2 linked regions of the Sphaerotilus montanus genome follow. The protein of the gene in region 1 binds, or shares a complex with, the protein of each later gene. Links are inferred from orthologs where the notes say so. Each region holds a gene or a part of one and is shown on either strand. Other genes may lie near its edges. The genes, in order: xseB and xseA.

Region 1 (7,102 bases):
CTGTGCGTGAGCACCTTCTGCGTCTCGCTGCCCAGCAGCAGCGCCGCCATGCCGCGCCGGCCGTGCGAGGCCATCACGATCAGGTCGGCGCCCTGCTCCTTGCCGTAGTCGATCACGGCTTCCCAGGGGTGCACGGCCTCGACCGTCGCCGCCGTGCAGGCCACGCCGCTGGCTGCGCAGAGCGCCTTGACCTGCTCGACATGCTTGTTAGCGATGCGGTCCTGCGCGTCGAAGAACTCCTGCGGCGGGATGGGCTGCATCTCGGAGATGGCGCTGTAGGGAAACGGCTCCTTGACCGCCAGCGTCACGAGCTTCGCGCCGAAGGTCTTGGCCAAGGTGATGGCCGTGTCGACCGCCTTGGCGGTGATCTCGGATCCATCGGTCGGAACCAGAATGCATGTGTACATGGTGTACCTCCTGAAGATGGCCCCATGATGCGCGCCCGCGGTGGCGCCGACTTGAGGATCGTCAAGAAAGCCGCCATCCGCGTTCAGCCCCGCGCCACCGGCCGGCGCCCGTCGCGGCACCACTCGCTCCACGAGCCGGCATAGAGCGTGGCCGCCGGCAGACCGGCGATCTCCATGGCCAGCAGGTTGTGGCAGGCCGTGACACCCGAGCCGCACTGGTGGACGACCTCGCCTGCGCCAAGCAGCGGCGTGAACGCGGCCCGCAGCGTCTCCGGCGCATGGAAGCGGCCATCCACGCCCAGGTTGGCGCTGAACGGACGGTTCAGCGCACCGGGAATGTGGCCGGCGACGGGGTCCAGCGGCTCGACATCGCCGCGGTAACGCTCCGGCGCGCGGGCGTCGATCAGCGTGACGCGGCCGAGTTGCGCCTGCAAGGCGTCCGCCGTGATGATGCGCTGCCCCGCTTCAGGGGACAAGGGATAGGCGGAGGCCGGCACAGGCGACCGCGCCGCGCCGGTTTCCAGCGTCCCGCCGGCCGCGGTCCAGGCGGCCACGCCACCGTCCAGCACGGCCACCGCGGTGTGCCCGATCCAGCGCAGCATCCACCACACGCGGGCGGCGAACATGCCGCCCTGTGCATCGCAGACCACCACCGGCGTGGCGGGCGTGATGCCGAGCCGGGCGACCGTGGCGGCGAAGTGTTCACGGGTCGGCAGCGGATGGCGCCCGCCGCACAGCGCAGGCACGTCGCCCTTGGCGCTCAGGTCGCAGTCGAGGTGCACGTACTGCGCTCCGGGAATGTGACCGGCGAGGAAGGCCTCGGCGCCAGCGTCGGGCCGGGCGAGGTCGAAGCGGGCGTCGAGCACGCACACGGCGCCCGCAAGGGCGCGCAGTTCGTCGGCACGGATCAGGGGTGTCGGGAGCGTCGTCATGGTGGCAGCGGGGTTGGGTGGATCTTCAGGTTTCGAGGTCGGGGGGCAGCGTGTCTCGTTCATTCTGGCGCGGCCCGGTGCCGTGGCGCAGCCGGGTCGCGGTGATGCCGGCACCCACCACCAGCACCATGCCGGCCAGCGCCAGCGGATGCACCGGATCGTCGAACAGCAGCACGCCGAACACGAACGCGAATGCGATGCCGAGGTACTGCAGGCTCGCGTTCACCAGCGGTCGGCCGATCGCGAAGGCGCGGGTCATCGCCAGTTGTGCGGCGGTGGCGAACAGCCCGACGGCCAGCACCAGTGCGGCAGCCGTCCAGCCATGCCATGGGCTCAATCCGCCGTTGAGCAGCGTCAGCACCAGGCCTGCCAGCGTGCCGCCGCAGGAAAAATAGAACACCACGCGGGTCTCCGGTTCCCCCGCGCGGCCGAGGGCGGTGACCTGCAGATAGGCCATCGCCGACAGCATGCCCGAGCCGAAACCGACAACGCCGTACCAGAGCTGGTCGCGGTCGATGCTCGGGCGCAGGATGGCCGCCACGCCGACGAAGCCGGCCAGCACGGTGGCGATCAGCCGCGGGTTGATCTTCGCACCGCCCATCAGCACCGAGCCGCCGATCAGGAACATCGCCATCCAGATCGGCGACATGTAGTTCAGCGTCATCGCGGTGGCCAGCGGCAGCCCGCTGATGGCGTAGAACCACAGGCACAGCGAGGACACGCCGACGATGCTGCGCCAGACGTGCATCCACGGCACCGCCGTGCGCAGCGACTGCCCGCGCACGCGCAGCAGCACCGCCATCGCCACCGCCCCGATCAGGCCGCGGTACATCACGATCTCGCCGGTGCCGAAGTACGCACTGGCGAGCTTGACGCACACGCCCATCAGCGCAAAGAGAAACGAGGCCAGAACCATCAGCACGGGAGCAGTCATGCCCCCGATGCTAACGACCCTGGCCTCGACATCGCCGCGTGGCTCGGACCTCCGGCATTCCCGCGCAAGCGGGAACCCACGCGCCGATCAGTCCTTGAACGCCATCACACGCCGATACCACTCGTGGAAGTGCTGCATCCCGTCCTCCATCGGACTCTGGTACGGCCCGACCTCGTTGTCCCCGCGCAGCATCAGCGCCTTGCGGCCCGCGTCCATGCGCTCGCCGATCTCGTCGTCCTCGATGCAGGTCTCCATGTAGGCGGCCTTCTGGGCCTCCACATAGTCGCGCTCGAAGGCGGCGATCTCTTCCGGGTAGTAGAACTCCACGGTGTTGAGCGTCTTCGTCGGGCTGATCGGGTGCAGCGTGGACACCGTGAGCACGTTCGGATACCACTCGACCATCACGCTCGGGTAGTAGGTCAGCCAGATCGCGCCGTGCTTGGGCATCACGCCGTTCTGGTACTTCAGCACCTGCTCGTGCCAGCGCTCGTAAGTGGGCGAGCCCGACTTGCCCAGCGCCTTGCCCGCGCCCTGCGCCACACCGACCGTCTGCACCGAGTACGCATCGCCCATCTCCCAGCGCAGGTCGTCACAGGTGACGAAATTGCCCAGCCCGGGGTGGAAGGGACCGACGTGGTAGTCCTCCAGGTAGACCTCGATGAAGGTCTTCCAGTTGTAGTTGCACTCGTGCTGCACGACGTGGTCGAAGACATAGCCCTCGAAGTCCAGCGCCTGGCGTGGCCCCATGCCGGCCAGATCGGCGGCCACGTCGCGGCCACCGTCCGTCCGCTCGAAGACCATGCCGTTCCAGACCTGCACCGGGTAGTTGCGCAGGTTCAGGCACGGGTCTTCCTTGAAGTGCGGCGCGCCGATCAGCTGGCCCTGCAGGTCGTAGGTCCAGCGGTGCAGCGGGCACACGACATTGCTGCCGGTGTGGCCGCGGCCCTTGAGCATCACGGCCTGCCGGTGGCGGCAGACGTTGGAGACCAGCTCGACGCCGTTCTTGGTGCGGATGAGCGCGCGCCCCTCGCCTTCGTGCGCGAGGGCGTGGTAATCGCCAACCTCGGGCACCATCAGCTCGTGCCCGACGTAGCGCGCACCGGAGGGGAAGATGAGACGCATCTCCCGGTCGAAGAGGGCCTGGTCGAAGTAACTCGTGACCGGCAATTGAGTGCGGCTGCGTTGAAGAGCGTCGAGTGTGATGCTCAGGTCGGACATGATCCCCAGGATCTCCAAAAATCCATGTCGAACCACCACCCCATGTTCTGGCCCCAACCAAGGGCGTTTGCCATTTCGAAGGCAAGGTGTTTTGCGACACACGACGGTGTTGCAGCGGGCCGGGGTGGGCGGACGCCCAAGGCGAACCGCGGATTTTAACCCAGACCGGGACCACGGCCATTGGCCACGGGAAATGTGCAGTATTTCCTGCCGCCCTGTTCACCGGGTACAACAGGGCCCAGCAGACCGCAGCGGCTTCAGCGGCCCTGCAGCGCCGCGGCGTGTACAGGACGGAACATTCGAGCCCCGCCAAGCCCCCTACAATCAAGGACTTTTCCCGACGCCATGCCCCAGAGCGCCTCCGACTCCCCTTCCCGCGAGCCCGCCAGCTACGAGAGTGCACTGGCCGAACTCGATCGTCTCGTGCAGGCGCTCGAATCCGCGCAGATGCCGCTTGATGCGTTGCTGGACGGTTACCGCCGGGGTGCCGAGTTGCTGGCCTACTGCCGCAGCCGCCTTGACGCGGTGGAGCAGCAGGTCAAGGTGCTGGACGGCGGACAGCTCCAACCCTGGAACGATCCCACATGAAGCGCTCTGCCTTCGATGCCTGGATGCGCGCGCAGCTCGAAGCGGTCGAAGCCGCGCTGTGCGTCCATGTCCGCGCCGACGCCCCCGCCGGACTCGGCCTCGCGATGCGCTATGGCGTACTGGATGGCGGCAAGCGACTGCGCCCGCTGCTGGTGCTGGCCGCCGCACAGGCCGTCGACGGGCATGCCGAGGCGGCAGTGCGCGCGGCCTGCGCAGTCGAGCTGATCCACGCCTACTCGCTCATCCACGACGACATGCCCTGCATGGACAACGACGTGCTGCGCCGCGGCAAGCCGACGGTGCACGTGCAGTTCGGCGAAGCGCGCGCCATGCTGGCCGGCGACGCGATGCAGGCACTGGCCTTCGAGGTGCTCACGCCCCCGCCCGCCGCCGCTGGCGACGTGGTCCCCGACGCGCTGCAGGCCCGCCTGTGCCGCCTGCTGGCCCGGGCGTCCGGCGTCGAGGGCATGGCCGGCGGCCAGGCCATCGACCTCGCCAGCGTCGGCAAGCCGCTGACCGAGACCGAACTGCTCGACATGCACGGCCGCAAGACCGGCGCGCTGCTGCAGAACAGCGTCCTGATGGGGGCCGCCTGCGGTCAGCCGTCCGCTGCCACATGGGACGCGCTGTCCGAGTTCGGTGCCGCCCTGGGCGTGGCCTTCCAGGTGGTCGACGACATCCTGGACATGACCCAGAACTCCGAGGTCCTCGGCAAGACCGCCGGCAAGGACGCCGACCAGAACAAGCCCACCTACGTCTCGCTGCTCGGCCTCGACGGGGCGCGCGAACGCGCCGCCACCCTGCACGCCCGAGCCCTGTCCGCCCTGTCCGCCTCCGGCCTGGGTGACGTCCATGCCTTGGCCACCCTGGCCGACCGCATCCTCGATCGCGACTCCTGAGCCGCGACCGCACACCGACGGATCCCCCCGCGATGAACGCCCAGAACGCCCATCCGCTGCTGAACCGCATCCAGTCCCCGGCCGATGTGCGCCGGCTCTCGCGCCCAGAACTGAAGCAGCTCGCCACCGAACTGCGCGACCACCTGCTCAAGAGCGTCTCGCGCACCGGCGGCCACCTGTCGTCCAACCTCGGCACCGTCGAGCTGACGATCGCGCTGCACCACGTCTTCGACACGCCCGACGACCGCCTGGTGTGGGACGTGGGCCACCAGACCTACCCGCACAAGATCCTCACCGGCCGGCGCGACCGCATGCCGACGCTGCGGCAATACGGCGGCCTCTCCGGCTTCCCGCGCCGCGACGAGAGCGAGTACGACACCTTCGGCACCGCGCACTCGTCCACCTCGATCTCGGCGGCGCTCGGCATGGCGATGGGCTCGCAGCTCCAGGGAGAACACCGCCACTGCGTCGCCATCATCGGCGACGGCGCGATGACCGCCGGCATGGCCTTCGAGGCGCTGAACAACGGCGGCATGCCGCACGCCGGCCAGGAGCCGAACCTGCTGGTGGTGCTCAACGACAACGACATGTCGATCAGCCCGCCGGTCGGCGCGCTCAACAAGTACCTCGCCAGGCTGATGAGCGGCAAGTTCTACGCTTCGGCCCGCGAAGGCGCCAAGCAGGTGCTGAAGAACGCGCCGCAGCTGTTCGAGCTGGCCCGGCGCTTCGAGGAGCACGCCAAGGGCATGGTCGTGCCCGGCACGATCTTCGAGGAATTCGGCTTCAACTACGTCGGCCCGATCGACGGCCACGACCTCGACGCGCTGATCCCGACGCTGGAGAACCTGCGCGACCGCAAGGGCGCACAATTCCTGCACGTCGTCACCAAGAAGGGCTACGGCTACCAGCTGGCCGAAGTCGACCCGATCGCTTACCACGGCCCCGGCAAGTTCGACCCCGCCATCGGCCTCGTCAAGCCCGCCACGCCCCCGAAGCCGACCTTCACGCAGGTCTTCGGCCAGTGGCTGTGCGACATGGCAGCGGCCGACCCCAAGCTCGTCGCCATCACGCCAGCCATGCGCGAAGGCTCGGGCATGGTCGAGTTCCACAAGCGCTTCCCGGACCGCTACTTCGACGTCGGCATCGCCGAGCAGCATGCGGTCACCTTCGCCGCGGGCCTGTCCTGCGAGGGCATGCGGCCGGTGGTCGCCATCTATTCGACCTTCCTGCAGCGCGCCTACGACCAGCTCATCCACGACGTGGCGCTGCAGAACCTGCCGATGGTCTTCGCGCTCGACCGCGCGGGGCTGGTCGGCGCGGACGGCGCAACGCACGCCGGTGCCTATGACATTGCCTTCGTGCGCTGCATCCCGAACATGGCGCTGCTGGCCCCCGCCGACGAGGCCGAGACCCGCATGGCACTGACGACGGCCTTCCGCCATGACGGCCCGGTCGCCGTGCGCTACCCGCGCGGCAGCGGCGTCGGCACGGTCGCGGCCGCTGGCAACAGCTTCGAGACGCTGCCCTGGGGCCGCGGGGAAATCCGCCGTGAATCCGGCCTGGTGGCGGGCCGTCCGGGCAGCAAGCGGGTCGCCATCCTCGCCTTCGGCACGATGCTCTACCCCGCGCTGGCCGCGGCAGAGAAGCTCGACGCCACGGTCGCCAACATGCGCTTCGTCAAGCCGCTGGACGGCGCGCTGGTCGAACAGCTCGCCCGCACCCACGACGCGCTGGTGACGATCGAGGAAGGCTGCACCATGGGCGGCGCCGGCTCGGCGGTCGCCGAACACCTCAACGCCGCCGGCATCACCGTGCCGATGCTGCACCTCGGCCTGCCCGACCGCTTCATCGAACACGGCGACCCGGCCTTCCTGCTGGCGCAGTGCGGGCTGGACGCGGCCGGCATCGAAGCCGCCGTGCAGCAGCGCTACGGCCAGTTCGGGCTGCTGCGCCCGGTGGCCAACGCCTGAAGACCCGCCAACGCCGCGGAACTGTTCAGCCCCAGACGGATCGAACTGCCCATGCATGTCCTCACTGACGGTTTTGGCGGCCTGCTCCGCCTGATGGTGCGCCTGTCCTTCCTCGTGGCGGGCGCGGTCTTCTTCATGAGCCTGCTGGTCGCGG
Region 2 (7,148 bases), 2.4 Mb from region 1 along the record:
CATGCCGTCGCGGATCGGAAACGCCAGCCGGTCGGCCGGGCAGACCAGCTCGTGCGTGGCGTGGTCATGGTTGAGCGGCCCCTTGCAGAGCGGGCAGACGAGCAGTTGCATCAGGCGGGTGTCCATGGGGCGTGATGCTACCTTGCCGGCGCGGGGCCGAGCGCGTCCAGCACGCGCCGGATGAACACGGCTGGCAGCACCAGCACCAGCGGCACGATCCACACGCGCAGCCCCGGTCGTTCGGCCGCAACCCGCTGCGGATCGAGCTTGATGGCGTCCTTCTCGGTCACGACCACCTCGCGTGTCTCTGGCGGCCACGGCAGACGGGCGTGGTCGTGGTGGTCGTCCAGGGCCAGGGTGTCGATCGTCAGGCCGGCGGTGCGCAGCGCGTCAAAGAAGCGCTGCGGTTGTCCGATGCCCGCACTGGCGAGCAACCGCCGACCGCGCAGCGCGGCGAGTTGCGCGTGCGTGGCGGGCGCGCCAGACCACCAGCCGGCGAGGTCCACCGCCCCGGCGAGTTGCCGTGTCGCGCAGGCGCCGGGCAGGGCGGTGCTGGCCTTTGCGGCGTTGTAGAGCACGCACTGGTGGGGCGCGGCCGCGGGCGCGTCGATCGGCTCGCGCAGCGGTCCTGCCGGCAGCAGCCAGCCGTTGCCGGCGCCGCGCTCGTCGAACACCACGATCTCCAGGTCACGCCCCAGCCGCAGGTGCTGCAGCCCGTCGTCGCAGACCAGCACGTTCACGTCGGGATGTGCATTCAGCAGTGCGTGCGCGGCGGCGGCGCGGTCGCGGCCGACCCAGACCGGCACGCCCGTGCGGCGCTGCATCAGCAATGGTTCATCGCCGACCGCGCTGGCGACGCTGTCAGCGCCGACCGGGCGGGGCACCGTGCCCTGACCACCGTGTCCGCGCGACACGATGCCCGGGTGCCAGCCCGCCTGTTGCAGAGCGTGGACGAGGGCCAGCGTGGTCGGTGTCTTGCCGGCGCCACCGGCCACCCGGTTGCCGACGACGATGACCGGGCAGGGCAGCCGAACGGTGGTTTTCCAGCCCCGCCGGTAGAGCAGGCGCCGCAGCCCGACCAGCGCCCCGTGCAGCGCGCCCAGCGGTCGCAGCGCCCATTGCGCCGGCCCGCCATCACGCCAGACGGCCTCCAGCCGTGCCGCTGCAGTCACCGGCTCACGGGCCCTTGCCGCCGCTGCGGGCGCTCTGGGTGGCGAAGGTGAGTTGCACCAGCCCGGCCCGGCGTGCCGCGTCCATCACGTTGATCACGCTCTGGTGCGCGGCCATCGCGTCGGCCGAGATGATCACGGTGCGGCCCGCGTCGCCCTGCGCGGCCGCACTCAGCGCGTTGGTCAGCACCTCGATGCCCACGCCCTCGACCGGCTGCTTGTTGATCGTGTAGACGCCGTCCGAGGACACGCCCACCACGATCTCGCGCGGCTGGCTCTCGATCCGGTTCGACTCGGCCACCGGCAGCGTGATCTTCAGCTGCGTGTACTTGGCGTAGGTGGTGGTGAGCATCAGGAAGATCAGCACCACCAGCAGCACGTCGATGAACGGGATCAGGTTGATCTCCGGCTCCTCGGGGCGGCGGTGACGGAAGTTCATGGCCATGGTGCGCGTCTCCGCTCAGCGGCGCGGGGTGCGCTGCAGCAGCTGCGGCAGCAGCCGCTCGGCGCCTTGCTCCAGCGTCAGCACGAACTCGTCCACCTGGCCGCGGAAGTAGCGGTAGAACATCAGCGACGGGATCGCCACGATCAGGCCGAAGGCGGTGTTGTAGAGCGCGACCGAGATGCCGTGCGCGAGCTGCTCCGGGTTGCTGCCCGAGGTGGGCGACTGCGCACCGAAGATCTCGATCATGCCGACCACCGTGCCCAGCAGGCCCAGCAGCGGCGCGGCCGAGGCGATGGTGCCCAGCGCGTTGAGGTAGCGCTCCAGCTGGTGCGTGGCGATGCGGCCGGAGGTCTCGAAGGCGTTGCGCAGCTGAGCCTCGTCGCAGCGGGGGTCGGCCATCGCGGCGCGGATGCCGCCCGCCAGCACCGTGCCGAGCACCGAGTTGCCGTGCAGCTTGTCGACCACGTCTGCGGAAGGAAGGCTGCTGCGCGTGACAGCGAGCACTTCGTCCAGCAGCTTGGGCGGTGCGACCTTGGCGGCGCGCAGGCTCATGAAGCGCTCGATGATGATGGCCAGAGCGGCGATGGAGCACAGGATCAGCGGCCAGATTGGCCAGCCAGCGGCTTGTATGATCGAAAACAAGGGTCGTTCCCCGGGGTGAGGTGGACATCCGCAGCCGAGCGCGGCGCGGCGCAGTGCCGACGATTATGGCCTCAAGGTGGACTGCTCAACGCTTGGGCAGCGTGGGACTAGCGATCCAGTTTCTCCCCCGCTGCTGTGGATAACGTTGGGGAGAAGCTGAGGATGACGGCGCCAAGTCCTTGTCAGGGCAGTGTTTTTGTTGGATTGCCTGTTTTTTAATCAACCATGAAGTTGTGAATTCCTGATGAATACCGCGAACGGCGCCCGGGTCTGGGACGTGGCCCTGCTGGTGCAGGCCATCGGCGACACGCTGCAGACGCGCTTCGGCGCCGTCGCCGTGCGGGGTGAGCTGGCCGGCTACACCCGTGCGTCCAGCGGCCACTGCTACTTCAACCTGCGTGCGGCGGACGGCAGCGCTGGCCTGCGTTGCGCGATGTTCCGCCGCGCCGCCGGCTTCCTCGACTTCTCGCCGCGCGACGGCCAGGCGGTCGAGCTGCGCGGCAAGCTGGCGGTCTACGAGCCGCGCGGCGAGCTGCAGATGATCGTCGAGGCCATGCGCCCCGCTGGCGAGGGCGCGCTGATGGAGCAGTTCATGCGCCTGAAGGCCCGCCTCGAAGGCGAAGGTCTGTTCGACGCCGAGCGCAAGCGCCCGCTGCCCGGCTTTCCGCGCCGCATCGGTGTCGTCACCTCGCTGGCCGCGGCCGCACTGCACGATGTGGTGACCGCGCTGCGCCGCCGTGCGCCCCATGTCGAGGTCATCGTCTACCCGGCGCCGGTGCAGGGCACCGAGGCGCCGCCGCTGCTGGTGCGCGCCATCACCGAGGCTGGGCGGCGGGACGAAGTCGACGTGCTGATCGTCTGCCGTGGCGGGGGCTCTCTTGAAGACCTCTGGGCGTTCAACGACGAGGCCGTCGTGCGGGCGATCGTGGACTCGCCGGTGCCGGTGGTCTGCGGCGTGGGCCATGAAACCGATTTCACGCTGGCTGAGTTCGCTGCTGACCTGCGCGCACCGACCCCCACCGCCGCGGCCGAACTGGTCGCGCCCGAGCGGGCGGCCTGTCTGGAGACGCTGGCGCAGCGGCAGCGACAGTTGCAGCAGGGGCTGCAGCGCCGGCTCGACCGCGAGGCGCAGCGGCTGGACCGCGCCGCGCTGCGCCTGTCGCGACCGAGCGAGCTGCTGGGCCAGCACCAGCAACGCCTCGCCTTGTTGGCCCAGCGCCACGCGGCGGCGCTGCCTCAGGCGCTGCAGCGGCGCGGCCAGCGGCTTGATGTGCTGGCGGCGCGGCTGCAGGCGCTCGACCCGGCCCGCGTGCTGCAGCGCGGCTACGCCTGGGTCACCGACGCCGAGGGCCGCACGCTCGTCAGCGTCGGGCAGGTGCAGCCCGGCGCGGCGCTGACGGCGGTGCTGCGCGACGGGCAGGTGCGGACCACGGTGACCGCTGTCGAGCCCAGCCCGCCCCACCAGAGCGCGGAATGAGCGCCGTGCCTACAATCGCAAAGTCGGATTTCACCCCGTTCACCCACAAGAGGAACCCCATGGAACACACCCTGCCCGCACTCCCGTTCGCGATGGACGCCCTGGCTCCGCACATGTCGAAGGAAACCTTCGAATACCACTACGCCAAGCACCACCAGGCGTATGTCACCAACCTCAACAACCTGATCAAGGGCACGGACTACGCCGACCTCGATCTGGAAGCCATCGTCAAGAAGGCCCCGGCCGGCGGCGTCTACAACAACGCGGCGCAGGTCTGGAACCACACCTTCTTCTGGAACTGCCTGAGCCCGAACGGCGGCGGTGCCCCGACCGGCGCGCTGGCCGACGCGATCAACGCCAAGTGGGGCTCGGTCGACGAGTTCAAGAAGGCCTTCCAGGCGTCCGCCGTCGGCAACTTCGGCTCCGGCTGGACGTGGCTGGTGAAGAAGGCCGACGGCTCGGTCGACATCGTCAACATGGGCGCCGCCGGCACCCCGCTGACGACCGCCGACAAGGCCCTGCTGTGCATCGACGTGTGGGAACACGCCTACTACGTCGACTACCGCAACATGCGCCCGAAGTTCGTCGAGACCTTCCTGAACAGCCTGGTGAACTGGTCGTTCGCGGAAGCGAACTTCGCCTGAAGTAGACCGAATGCGCTGAGGGTTCGCCCCCGTGCGATGGGAGCCGGCCTGTGGGCCGGCTTTTTGCATTCTGGCGACGGAGCCTGAATCAGCGCGAGGTGGCCAGACCACTGCGCACGGCGCCCTCCAGCGTCGCTGGATACGGGCCGTCCACGTGATCCCCCGCCGCGCTCAGCCCCGCTGCGATCTGCGCGACTGGCCGACGCAACCCCGGCGCACACCGAAACGTCGCCCGCTTCTCCGCCACCAGCTTCAGCAGCGTGGCGTCGGCCGACCCTTCGCCGCGCAGTACCGACCGCGCCTGCGCCAGCAAGGCCGCGCCGGTCGCTTCCATCCCTTGCGCGACCCACGGCGCCGCGCCGCTGACCACAAACGCGAACAGCCCTGGCGTCATGCCCAGCGCGCCATGGTCGAACGCGAACTGCGCTGGCGCCTGCGGACCCTCTGCGAGCGCCACCATCGGTGCAGCGAGCCGGGCATTCGCGGCTTGCACATAGCCGGTGACGATCGGCTCGTACCCGAACGCTGCCGCACTGGCCGACCATGCCGGGGCGATGTCGCGGGTCAGCCGCGCCGCCTCGCTGGCGCTGCAGGCGAGCACCACGCGGTCGAACGCCGCGTCATCGACCGTCCAGCCCGCGCCATCCGCCCGTGCCGCCAGCCGCTGCACACGCTGCCCGATGCGCAGCGTCGCACCGTGCTGCTGCAGCCAGCGCAGCGCCGGTTCGGGCAGCAACTCGGCGAGCGGACGCCGCGGAATCAGCAGGTCGCTGGCGCCCGGTCCGGAGAACAGCGCGTCGTGCAGCACCCGCAGGAACACGGTCGCGCTGGCCGCCTCGGCGGGCGTGTTCAGCGCCGCCACGCACAGCGGGTCGATGATCTCGGCGCGGACGCGCACGGGCAGGGCGGCGGTCAGCTGCGCCACCGTCCACGCCGGGTCGCAGCGAAAGCGCCGCAGCATCCAGCCCGCTGCCGCGTTGCTCAACGCCAGCCGCTCGCGCAACGACCAGTGCCGCATCGCCCAGACCGCCCGCGTGAACGCGATGACCGGGTGCCCCGTCGGCAGCCGCAGGCCGACGCCGTCCTGGTCCAGCAGCGCCAGCGGCGTGCGCAGCAGCACCGTGTCGGGATCGACGCCGACGCGGCGCATCAGGCCGAGTGTCACGGTGTAGGCGCCGATGAGAATGTGCTGGCCGTTGTCGAGCCGCAGCTCGCCCGGCTCGGCGGCGAGGCTGCGGGCGCGGCCACCGGCTTGCGGCGCCATCTCGAACAGCGTGACGCGCTCGCCCGCTTCGACCGCGGCCACCGCCGCCGCCAGCCCCGCCCAGCCCGCGCCGACGATGGCGACCGAGGAGGTCACCGCCCGCGCCAGTTCGTCTGCATCGCGATCCAGAGCTTCCTCACCGGCGTCAGCGAGATGCGCTGGTGCAGCACCTGGAACTGGTTCGCCTCGATCTCGCGCAGCAGCGTGCGGTAGATGTTGGCCATCATCAGCCCCGGTTTCTGCGCGCGGCGGTCGGCGTCGGGCAGCAGCGCGAGGGCTTCGTCGTAGGTGCGGTGGGCGCGATCAGCCTGGAACTTCATCAGCGCGGTGAAGCGTTCGCTGTAGCCGCGGTTCAGCACCTCGTTGGCCTTGACGTCGAACTGCTTCAGCTCGTTCACCGGCAGGTAGATCCGCCCGCGCCGCGCGTCGTCGCCCACGTCGCGGATGATGTTGGTGAGCTGGAAGGCGAGGCCCATCTTGTGGGCGTAGGTGGTGGTCTGCGGATCGGTCTGGCCGAAGATGCTGGCCGCGACCTCGCCGACGATGCCCGCAACGAGGTGGCAGTAGCGCTGCAGGCCGGGGAAGTCGAGGTAGCGGCTTTGCTGCAGGTCCATCTCGCAGCCGTCGATCACGGCGTGCAGGTGCGCAGCGGTGATGTTGTAGAGCGGCGCGTGCGGCATCAGCGCCTGCAGCACCGGGTGCTGCGAGGGCTGGCCGGCGAAGGCCTTGGCGACTTCCGAGCGCCACCACGCCAGCTTGGTCGCGGCCACGCCGACATCGCTCGTCTCGTCCACCACGTCATCGACCTCGCGGCAGAACGCATAGAACGCGGTGATCGCGGCCCGGCGCGGCGGCGGCAGGAACAGGAAGGCGTAATAGAAGCTGGAGCCGCTCTTGGCAGCCTTCTCTTGAACGTAGTGTTCGGGCGTCGTCGTCATGGGGCGGGATTGTCTCAGTGAACGCGGTGCGTGCCGTGGCGCTCACATGACCATCGCGCGCCACAGCAGCGCGGGCGCATCGGCGATGCCGATCTTCGGCCGCCGCCGCAGCACCTCGAACTCCATCGCCTCGATCTTGTCCAGGATGCGCAGGCCCCCTTGCACCACCAGCCGCAGCTCCCAGCCGGTGCGCCCCGGCAGCCGCGTGGCCAGCGGCGCGCCGGACAGCATCAGCTCCCGTGCCCAGCACACCTCCTTCTCCACCAGCGCCCGCGTCGCCCCGGTGTCGCGCTGGCGCATCAGGTCCGGCACGCCCACACCCACCTCGGCGCAGTCGAGCAGCGGCACATACAGCCTGTCACGCGGCAGGTCGACACTCAGGTCTTGCCAGAAGTTGATGAGTTGCAGCGCGGTGCAGATCGCGTCGGACTGCGTCAGCGATTCGAGGTCGCGCACGCCGTAGAGGTGCAGCAGCAGCCGCCCGACCGGGTTGGCCGAGCGCTTGCAGTAGTCGAGCACCGCGGCCCGGTCCGGGTAGCGGCGCTGGTGCGTGTCCTGCTCGAAGGCCG

The links.
Region 2: the proteins of xseB (region 1) and xseA are in contact, whole or in part, in a cryo-EM structure (PDB 8TXR), measured with the Escherichia coli proteins. The link is inferred for Sphaerotilus montanus from one-to-one orthologs.

The regions. Positions count from the first base shown.
Region 1 is NZ_JACCFH010000001.1:2,685,391-2,692,492, reverse strand. Bases 2,554-5,457 are described here. They hold xseB (exodeoxyribonuclease VII small subunit), read left to right. Parts: upstream 2,554-3,836; coding sequence 3,837-4,079; downstream 4,080-5,457. Other genes in these bases: dxs (1-deoxy-D-xylulose-5-phosphate synthase), read left to right, coding at 5,011-5,457; BDD16_RS12235 (polyprenyl synthetase family protein), read left to right, coding at 4,076-4,978; BDD16_RS12245 (aromatic ring-hydroxylating oxygenase subunit alpha), read right to left, coding at 2,554-3,491. In the rest of the region: BDD16_RS12260 (universal stress protein), read right to left, coding at 1-407; BDD16_RS12255 (sulfurtransferase), read right to left, coding at 491-1,339; BDD16_RS12250 (DMT family transporter), read right to left, coding at 1,365-2,273; more of BDD16_RS12245, read right to left, coding at 2,361-2,553; more of dxs, read left to right, coding at 5,458-6,948; BDD16_RS12225 (hypothetical protein), read left to right, coding at 7,000-7,102. UniProt on the Escherichia coli protein: Bidirectionally degrades single-stranded DNA into large acid-insoluble oligonucleotides, which are then degraded further into small acid-soluble oligonucleotides.
Region 2 is NZ_JACCFH010000001.1:266,012-273,159, reverse strand. The notes cover bases 1,667-4,616. They hold xseA (exodeoxyribonuclease VII large subunit), read left to right. Parts: upstream 1,667-2,500; coding sequence 2,501-3,733; downstream 3,734-4,616. Other genes in these bases: hpnE (hydroxysqualene dehydroxylase HpnE), read right to left, coding at 4,466-4,616; BDD16_RS01225 (superoxide dismutase), read left to right, coding at 3,793-4,377; BDD16_RS01235 (MotA/TolQ/ExbB proton channel family protein), read right to left, coding at 1,667-2,256. Outside these bases: BDD16_RS01250 (Trm112 family protein), read right to left, coding at 1-126; lpxK (tetraacyldisaccharide 4'-kinase), read right to left, coding at 138-1,172; BDD16_RS01240 (ExbD/TolR family protein), read right to left, coding at 1,177-1,608; more of BDD16_RS01235, read right to left, coding at 1,630-1,666; more of hpnE, read right to left, coding at 4,617-5,737; presqualene diphosphate synthase HpnD, read right to left, coding at 5,734-6,579; squalene synthase HpnC, read right to left, coding at 6,622-7,148. UniProt on the Escherichia coli protein: Bidirectionally degrades single-stranded DNA into large acid-insoluble oligonucleotides, which are then degraded further into small acid-soluble oligonucleotides.